DNA from 2 places in the Serinicoccus shuyuelongi genome. Region 1 is predicted to be linked to the other one. Evidence: predicted binding sites of a transcription regulator. Region 1 holds the regulator's gene; the other holds the start of a gene.
The links. Region 1 encodes LexA, which represses DNA repair genes until DNA is damaged. Its sites were predicted from a motif close to TCGAACANNTGTTCGA; they were not measured.
Positions count from the first base shown of each region.

Region 1 (4,404 bases):
GGTGAACCGGCCCCACACCGAGGACCCGCCGACGGCCCACCCCTGAGGATGAGGTGCCGCTGACGGTCGGCGCCCCGCGTCCGGCTTGGCCCGTGCGGGGCGCTGTGGTCGGATGGGGGCATGACTGACCCGACCGACATGCCGTTCCAGGGGGACTCCGACCAGCCTCGCGAGTCGATCTACGAGGGTCGGCGGCCGAAGAAGGACACGGGCTCGCAGCACGGCACGGACCCGGCGGCGGACGGTTCGGCCCCTCGCCCGGGGCCCTCCACCACCCGACTGGGGATGCTGGCGGACCCGGAGGAGACGGAGACCGACATCCTGGCGGCGCGCGTCGCGGGACCGCACGACCAGGAGGGGATGACCGCGCTCTGGCGGGCCACCATGGACCTGGGTCACTGGTGGTTCGTCGCGGTCGGCGAGCCCGGTGCGGAGTCTCCCGCAGCGGCCCAGATCGACGACCAGCTGATGCTGCTCACGTTCACCAGCGCGGAGCGGGCCCGGCACTTCGCCGTGCAGAACGAGATGATCGGCGCGGACGAGGACCTACGGGCGATCGCCCTGGCACCCGCCGAGGTGGTCGACTCGGCTCAGACCTACAGCGAGGCCGGCATCGGCGGGTTGATGTTCGACCCGCATCTCGCGGGCTACTTCATGCCCTCCGAGCAGCTGCCCGTCGTGTGGGACGCGCTGGGCGGCGACGTGGACGGGGACTCGGACACACCGGTGGACGCGCCGCGCCCGTCCGGCTCCTGACAACCGGTCAGCGACCGGGGATGACGAGTTCCTGACCCACGGCGATCGAGGTACCGCTCAGGCGGTTCGCCTGCTGGATGTCGGCGATCGCCTGGCTGAGCGGCAGTCCGGGCAGGTGCTCCTGCGCGACCTGCGAGAGCGTGGTGCCCGGTTCCACGACGACGGAGGACGCCGCGCTCGCCGGGCCCATGACGCCGACGCTGAAGAGCGTCGCCGCGAGCACGGCCACCGCCAGCGCGACCGTGGCCGTGATCGCCAACCGACCGCGCCGGGTCAGGTGGAGCGAGGACGTCCCGGCCGGGGACGTGGCGACCACCCTGCGGGTGGACGTGCTCCATCCGCGCCCGACCTCGGGCAGCGGGACGGAGATGAAGCTCGCGGTGGCAGTGCTCATGCTGATCACCTTCCTCGTGGCGGTGCTCACCGGACAGCTGTCCGATAGCACGTCTGTTCCATGTGTAGCACACCCGTACGATGCATGTCGACACGCGGGCCGAACAGGTGTTTGCCTCCGGTGTCGTGCCCCCGTAGGCTGTATTCATGTCAGGGACTCAACCACCCGCCACTGACATACCCTCTGACCAGGGACGATGCCTCAGCACCGGACCGCACGAGGGACGCCGAGGGTGGGACCCGAGCAAGGGGATGGAGAGCATGGCCACGATCCACGAGATGCCGGACCGGGACGGCGGCGCGGCGCTGACGAACCGGCAACGCCGTGTGCTGGACGTCATCCGGGACGCGATCGACCACCGCGGCTACCCGCCGAGCCTGCGTGAGATCGGGGACGCGGTCGGACTGACCTCACCGAGCTCGGTCGCGCACCAGCTGAAGATGCTGGAGCGCAAGGGCTTCCTCCGCCGCGACCCGCACCGTCCGCGCGCCATCGAGGTCGTGCACCCCGGCGGCGAAGGCCCCGGTTACCGCCGCGGTGACGGCGAGGGTGCGACCGCGCCGGATGCCGGCTTCGACGAGACCGGGATCGGCGACGACCGCCCCCGCCCCTCCTACGTCCCGCTGGTCGGCAGGATCGCGGCGGGTGGCCCGATCCTGGCCGAGGAGGCCGTGGAGGACGTCTTCCCCCTCCCCCGTCAGCTGGTCGGGGACGGCGAGCTCTTCCTGCTGAAGGTGGTCGGCGACTCCATGGTGGACGCCGCCATCTGCGACGGGGACTGGGTCGTGGTACGCCGGCAGCCGACCGCGGTCAACGGGGAGATCGTCGCGGCGATGCTGGACAACGAGGCCACCGTCAAGACCTACCGCCACCGGGACGGCAAGACCTGGCTGATCCCGCACAACCCGGCCTACGAGCCGATCGACGGTGACCACGCCGTGATCCTCGGCAAGGTGACGGCGGTCCTGCGCCGCGTCTGAGCGGCTCCACGATCGCGGCGCCCGTCCCGGCCCCTCCATCCTCTGGCCGGGGCGGGCGTCGTCGCGTCATGCCGAGGGGGCCGGCCCCTCCTCCACGGCGTAGTAGTCGTAGAGCTCCTCCTCCTCGTCCTCGTTGAGGTGCCCGTCGCACGCGATCTCCGGCGCCCCCTTGAGCATCTCCACCGGGTAGGGCACCCGCACCTGTCGGTCCTCGACGACGGCGTTGGCGACCGGGCAGAAGATCTTCCGGCCGCCGAGCAAGCCGGTGCGCACCGTGATCCAGGCCGGTTCCCCGGTGCCGTTGTCCAGGTAGACCTGGTCGAGCCGGCCCACCTTGTGACCGTCCTGGTCCACGACCTCGGCGTCGTACAGCTCGCCGAGCTGCTCGTAGCTGACCACGACGACCTCCTCGTCCGTCTCGTCCTGCACGTGGGCGACCCGGACCGTGCGGTCCCCCGGCCCCGGCCGGGTGGTCGCCGTCAGCCTAGCGACCCAGGTCCGTGACCAGCCGACCCAGGACGTCCCCGACGAGGGCGTCGAGCTGCACGGTGGCCTCGGCGTCCCCCCGGGTGGGACCGCGGGTCACGACCACCACGGGTATGCCCTCCCGCGCCGCCCGCCGCACGAACCGGTAGCCGCTCATCACCCGCAGCGAGGACCCGAGCACGAGCAGGCACCGGGCCTCGTGCACCAGCTCGAAGGCCACCTCGACCAGCTCGCGCGGCACCGAGCCGCCGAAGAAGACCACGTCCGGCTTGAGCCGGTCGCCACCGCAGACCGAGCACCTGGGCGTGCGGAAACCCGCCACCAGGTCCTCGGGCAGGGCGACGTCACCGTCGGGACGGACCTCGCCGGCGGTGTCCACGTGGGCCAGGAAGCCCGGGTTCGCGACGTCCAGCCACTCGTGCACCTGCCCGCGTCCGGTGGGCTCCCCGCAGTCGAGACAGACCACCCGGGTCAGGGTGCCGTGCAGCTCGAGCACCCGTCGACAGCCGGCCTGCTGGTGCAGCCCGTCCACGTTCTGGGTGATCACGTGGCTCAGCAGCCCGGCCGCCTCGAGGTCGGCGACGGCGCGGTGCGCCGCGTTGGGGCTGGCCCCGGCGAACCTGCTCCAGCCCGCGTAGGCACGGGCCCAGTAGCGCTGGCGCGCCTCCGCGGAGGTGACGAAGTCGCCGTGCTGCATCGGGGTCACCCGCCGGGTGCCATCCGGTCCCCGGTAGTCCGGGATCCCGCTCGCGGTGGACATCCCCGCCCCGGTCAGCGCCACCACCGCGCCACCGGCGAGCAGGTCACGGGCCCGCTGGTACCGGTCCTCGTCGATCCGGGTCGGGGGCGGCATCGTCAGGGACAGGTCCATCGGGCCGACCCGTGCCGGCTGCTGCCCGCTCACGGCGCACCACCGGCCGGCAGCTGCACCACGAACTCGGTCCGACCCGGCTCGGACTCGACCCGCACGCCGCCCCCGTGGGCACGGACCACGGCCGACACGATCGACAACCCCAACCCGGTGCTCCCGGCCGCCCTCGAGCGGGAGTCGTCGCCGCGCGCGAAGCGTTCGAAGACGGTCGGGCGCAACGGCTCCGGCACGCCCGGCCCGTCGTCGGCCACGACCAGCTGCACGGTGCCTGCGTGGCGTCGCAGCCTGGTGGTGACGGTGGTGCCCCCCGGGGTATGCGTGCGCGCGTTCGTCAGCAGGTTGCCCAGCACCTGTCGGAGTCTAGCCTCGTCACCGACGACCTCCACCGGCTCGTCCGGCAGCTCCAGCGCCCAGACGTGCTCGGGACCGGCCACCCGGGCGTCCCCGACGGCGTCCAGGCAGGCCAGGGTGAGGTCGACCTGGTCCCGCTCCAGGGGGCGCCCGGCGTCCAGCCGGGCCAGCAGCAGCAGGTCCTCCACCAGCCCCTGCATCCGCAACGACTCCGACTCCACCCGGTGCAGCGCGTGCCGGACCGGCTCCGGGACGGGCTCGGTCTCGCGGCGGGACAGCTCGGCATACCCGCGGATCGAGGCGAGCGGGGTCCGCAGCTCGTGCGAGGCGTCCGCGACGAACTGGCGGACCCGTTGCTCGCTCGCGTGCCGGGCGGACAGCGCCGCCTCCATGGTGTCCAGCAGGTTGTTGAGGGCCAGCCCGACCTGGCCGACCTCGGTGGCCGGGTCGGTGTCGTCCGGCCGCACCCGGTCCGCGACCGCCACCTCGCCGTGCGCCAGCTGCTGCTCGGAGACCCTGCGCGCGGTGGCCGCGACCCGGTCCAGCGGGGCCAGGTTTCGGCGCAC
Region 1 covers NZ_JBJFZU010000005.1:13,504-17,907, forward strand. Annotated here, with positions in the region: gene ACI3EY_RS07755 (glycoside hydrolase family 65 protein) at 1-46, shown strand, start outside; gene ACI3EY_RS07760 (hypothetical protein) at 121-756, shown strand; gene ACI3EY_RS07765 (LysM peptidoglycan-binding domain-containing protein) at 764-1,150, opposite strand; gene lexA (transcriptional repressor LexA) at 1,411-2,130, shown strand; gene ACI3EY_RS07775 (PRC-barrel domain-containing protein) at 2,197-2,559, opposite strand; gene ACI3EY_RS07780 (Sir2 family NAD-dependent protein deacetylase) at 2,615-3,520, opposite strand; gene ACI3EY_RS07785 (sensor histidine kinase) at 3,517-4,404, opposite strand, start outside.

Region 2 (4,404 bases), on a different contig from region 1:
GTGCCGCCGGCTGGTCTCGGTGATCATCTCCTTCACCCGGTCCTGGCTGGGCGCGTCCACGCCGGACAGGTAGTCGCGGTTCGCCGCGGCCGAGCGGGCGATGCCGTCGGTGTAGCGGTAGTGCAGGAAAGTGTCGAGCACCTCCTCGCCGGCCTTGATGTCCCCGATGGTCGACTCGTCGTAGGGACGCTCGAGCGTGCCGGAGGAGGTCGAGGCGCCGGAGCCCCGGCCCGAGGAGGTGGTGTCCGCGGAACCGCCCGACCCGGTGCCGGGCAGGCGCAGCGTCTGGCCGGGGTAGATCATGGCGCTGCTGCTGAGGTCGTTGGCGCCGGCCAGCGCGGACACGCTCACCCCGCGGTCGGTGGCCAGGCCCCAGAGGGTGTCGCCGTTGCGCACCGTGACGGTCGTCGAGCCCGAGCTCGAGGACCGGTCGGCGGAGGACTGCTGGGAGCCGGACGCCGAGCTCGACGCGGGCGAGGACGCCGGTCGGGAGCCGGCCCCGTCCTTGCCGGGCAGGGTCAGCACCTGGTCGGGGTAGATGAGCCGGCTGTTGGTGAGCGAGTTCGCCGACACGAGCGCGTTGACGCTGACCCCGTGCCGCACGGCCAGGTGGGAGAGGGTGTCGCCGGCCCGGACCGTGACGGTCCCTGCGCCCCTGCGCTCCGAGGAGCTGGGCCGGGAGGACGACTCGGCCCCGGTGTCGGTGGCGCCGGAACCCGGGATGCGCAGGGTCGCGCCCGGCAGGATCCACCGGCCGCCCTGGGAGAGCTTGTTGGCGCGGACGATGTCCTGGGGGGCCACGTCGTAGCGGTCGGCGATGCCGTAGACGGTCTCACCGGGGACGACGGTGTGGGACCGGGTCTTCGGGGCCATCACCAGGTCGGTCGCGATGGGCGCGGTGGCGTGCACTCCGGTCGGGGCGACGTAGGCGTTGGTCGGCAGGTCGCCGGGGGGCAGGGCGGCGAAGAGGGGGCTCACGTCGGGTCCTCCGAGGCTGAAGTGACGAGGTATATACAGAAGTGCTGACGGGGTATTCGTGATTCAGGGTGAACACGATGCCCGTGAGGCAAAAGGGACAGTACCTGCTCTATTCCTGTTGGTCCACCTTTTGGGCGTGTCGCTGAATGTGATTGACTAGGGGGTGTGGTAAGTGACACGAATGTAATTCCGGAATGGTTGACAGTCCCCGAGGTCATGGAACGGACCGGGGCGAGCGTGCAGGAGGTCAGGAGCTGGTTGCAGGAACGTCAGCTGCTGGGGCGACGCCGAGGTGAGAACAGGGCCGTCATGGTGCCCGGCGGCTTCCTCGTCGAGGACGGTCCGCTGCCCTCGTTGCAGGGCACGATCACCGTCCTGTCGGACGGCGGTTTCTCCGACGACGAGGTGATCGACTGGTTGCATGCGCCGGACGACACCTTCGCCGGCGGCAGTGCCCTGGCGTCCCTGCACACGGGGTCGAAGACCGAGGTGCGGCGACGCGCCCAGGAGCACGCCTTCTGATCCCCGATGGCGCGGTCCGCGCCCTCAGGTGGCGCGGACCGTGCAGATCTCGACCAGCTCGGCGAGCGCCCGGCGCCCGTCCGCGGTGAGGTCCCCGATGGTGTCCAGGGCGCGCACCGCCTCCTGGGCGTCGTCGGAGACCATCGCCTCCGTGCGCTCCAGCGCGGTGGACGAGACCAGCACCCGCCGGCACTCCTGGACGGCGTCGTCGCCGAGGTCGGGGTCGCCCAGGCTGTCGGCGAGCAACCGCGCGTCCGCGGGGTCGGCATACTCCAGGGCGTGCGCGACCAGGACGGTGTGCTTGCCCTCGCGCAGGTCGTCGCCGGCCGGCTTGCCGGTCTGCCCGGGGTCGCCGAAGACGCCCAGCACGTCGTCGCGGAGCTGGAAGGCCTCGCCCAGCGCAGCGCCGTAGCGGGCCAGTCCTGCGAGGGTGTCCTGCGTCGCGTCCGCGGCGAGCGCGCCGATGAGCAGCGGCTGCTCGACGGAGTAGCGCGCGCTCTTGAACCGGATCACGGTGCGGCAGCGTTCCAGCCGTTCGGCGTGGCCGAGGTCGTGCCACCCGCGCGCGCCCTCCAGCATGTCCAGGAACTGGCCGCCCATGAGGTGGGTCCGCATCCGGTCGAACTCCGGGCGGGCCCGTCGCAGACCGGCCTCGGGCAGGCCGCTGGAGCTGAAGAGCTCGTCGGTCCAGCACAGGCACAGGTCGCCGGCCAGGATGGCGGCGGCGTGACCGAAGCGGGCGGACTCGCCGGACCAGCCCTGCGCCTGGTGGCGGGCGGCGAACGCCCGGTGGGCGGTGGGGTGCCCGCGCCGCAGGTCGCTGTTGTCCATCACGTCGTCGTGCAGGAGCGCCGCCGCCTGGAAGACCTCCATCGAGCTCGCGGCCCGGACGGCGGCGTCGTCGTCGGCACCCCCGAGCGCGCGCCACCCCCAGTAGAGGAAGGCGGCACGCAGCCGCTTTCCCCCGGCCAGCAGCTCCGCGACGGAGTCGACGAGCGGGGTCATCGGTTCGCCCAGGGCGGCGAGCGCCTCTCGCTGCGCGTCGATGTGCTCGTCCAGCGCGCGCTGCACCCGGGGGAGCAGGTCGACGCCGTCCAGGGCGTGCGTCACGGGTCCTCCTGTGCTCGGGGGCCGGCGTGATGCCGGGTCGGTGGGCCGGTGCGGCCCGTGGCCGGACCTGCTCCACCAGCCTCGAGCCTATCGGGGGTGGTGCCCGGCCCGGGCCACCCCCTCCTTGGCCCGGGCCGAGGTGTCCATGGTGCTGCCCGACGGGGTCCGCGTGCAGGAGTTGTCCACACGGGGGTTGAGCTTGTCGGTGGGGAGTCGTACCTTTGTCCTATGCGTCGAACATCTGTTCGACTCAAGAACGGTCCACCGCCTCGAGTCCGCAGGGAGAGCGTCATGAGCAGGAGATACCACGAGCAGGTCGAGGTCCGGCTGGGCCCGGCCCGGGAGCACGGGGTCCGGGTGGAGGGGGCGCTGTCGACCACCCCCGGCGACGACCAGGTCCCCACGCTCTTCCTCTGGCGCGGACGTCTGCACCTGGTGCGCGCGGTGCTCGCCCAGTGGAGCCAGCGGGTGCCGTGGTGGCGCGGTGCCGAGGACGAGGAGGGCACCGGCGGCGCGACGGAGGGTTCGGCGCCGGCGCTGCCGACCCTGGAACGGGTGGTCTGGCGGGTGGAGGCCGGCGCCGGTCGGACCGGCGGCACCGGGGTCTACGACCTCGCCCAGGGCGAGCGCTGGTGGCTGGACCGTGTCACCGACTGATGGGGGCACGGGAGCGAGGACGCGGTGCAGGCAGAACGAGGGCGACGACAGGAAGAAGGACGTGATGACGGCTCAGGTGGCCACGGCGGGCGCCGTGCTGGACCTGCTCGAGCGTGCGCAGGCGGTGCTGCTGCAGGCCTGCCACAGCAGTACCGCCGCCGAGCGCTACACCCAGGCCCACCTGGCGGCGTTGCGGGCCGGTGCCGCGCTGCTCGCGGCACGCACCGTGCCGAGCCGGCGCAGCCGACCGCGCAGCGTCTGGGAGGTGCTGCCCACGGTGGCCCCCGAGCTGACCGAGTGGGCGATCTTCTTCGCCGACTCCGGTCGGCGCCGGCTCGCCCTGGAGCGGGGTGCCGACGTCGTGACCGCACGGGAGGCCGACGACCTGGTCCGCTCGGGGGAGCGGTTCCTCGAGCTGGTGCGGGCCGCCCTGCACCTGCCCTGCGAGGTGCCGCTCGCGGCCGAGCTGGCCCCGTTGGGACACGGGTGAGGTATGCCTGAGAGCGACGACTTCGTCCATCTGCACGTCGCCTCCAGCGCCTCGATGCGCTACGGCGCCTCCCACCCTGCCGACCTGGTGGCACTGGCGGCCGGGCACGGGCAGTCGGCACTGGGGCTGACCGACCGGGACGGCCTCTACGGCGCCGTCCGGTTCGCCCGGGCCTGCACCGACGCCGGGATCGCCCCGGTGCTGGGGGTCGACCTGGCGCTGGCCGCCGCCCCGGACCCCGGGCGGCGCGGACCACGCACCCCGGTCAAGGGCGGTGCCCTGGTGGACGACCAGCAGCCCCGGGTGGTCGTGCTGGCCCGTGGGCAGCGGGCCGGGGTCGACCCCGGGACCGGCTGGGCACGTCTGTGCCGCCTGGTCACGCACACCCACCTGGCCGGGGAGCGTTCCGTGCCACGCACCACCCCGGAGCTGGTGGCCCGGGCGGCGGCCTCGGTCGAGGGGGTGGCCCCGCTCGTCGTGCTGCTCGGCCCCGGCTCCGACGTCGGCCGGGCCCTGCTGGCCCGGCGGCACGAGCTGGCCCGCTCGCTGCTGCAGGGGTGGACGGACGTGCTGCCCGCGGGGGCGGTGCGGGTCGAGGTGGTCTGCCACGGTGGTCCCGGGGGCACCCCGGGCAGCGTGCCGCACGC
Region 2 covers NZ_JBJFZU010000003.1:161,491-165,894, forward strand. Annotated here, with positions in the region: gene ACI3EY_RS05215 (LysM peptidoglycan-binding domain-containing protein) at 1-978, opposite strand, end outside; gene ACI3EY_RS05220 (Rv2175c family DNA-binding protein) at 1,144-1,500, shown strand; gene ACI3EY_RS05225 (polyprenyl synthetase family protein) at 1,525-2,610, opposite strand; gene ACI3EY_RS05230 (DUF6504 family protein) at 2,902-3,267, shown strand; gene ACI3EY_RS05235 (SAV_6107 family HEPN domain-containing protein) at 3,332-3,757, shown strand; gene ACI3EY_RS05240 (DNA polymerase III subunit alpha) at 3,761-4,404, shown strand, end outside.
Region 2: a site for LexA is predicted at 2,844-2,859, ahead of ACI3EY_RS05230 (DUF6504 family protein). Genes of this name have one in related genera too.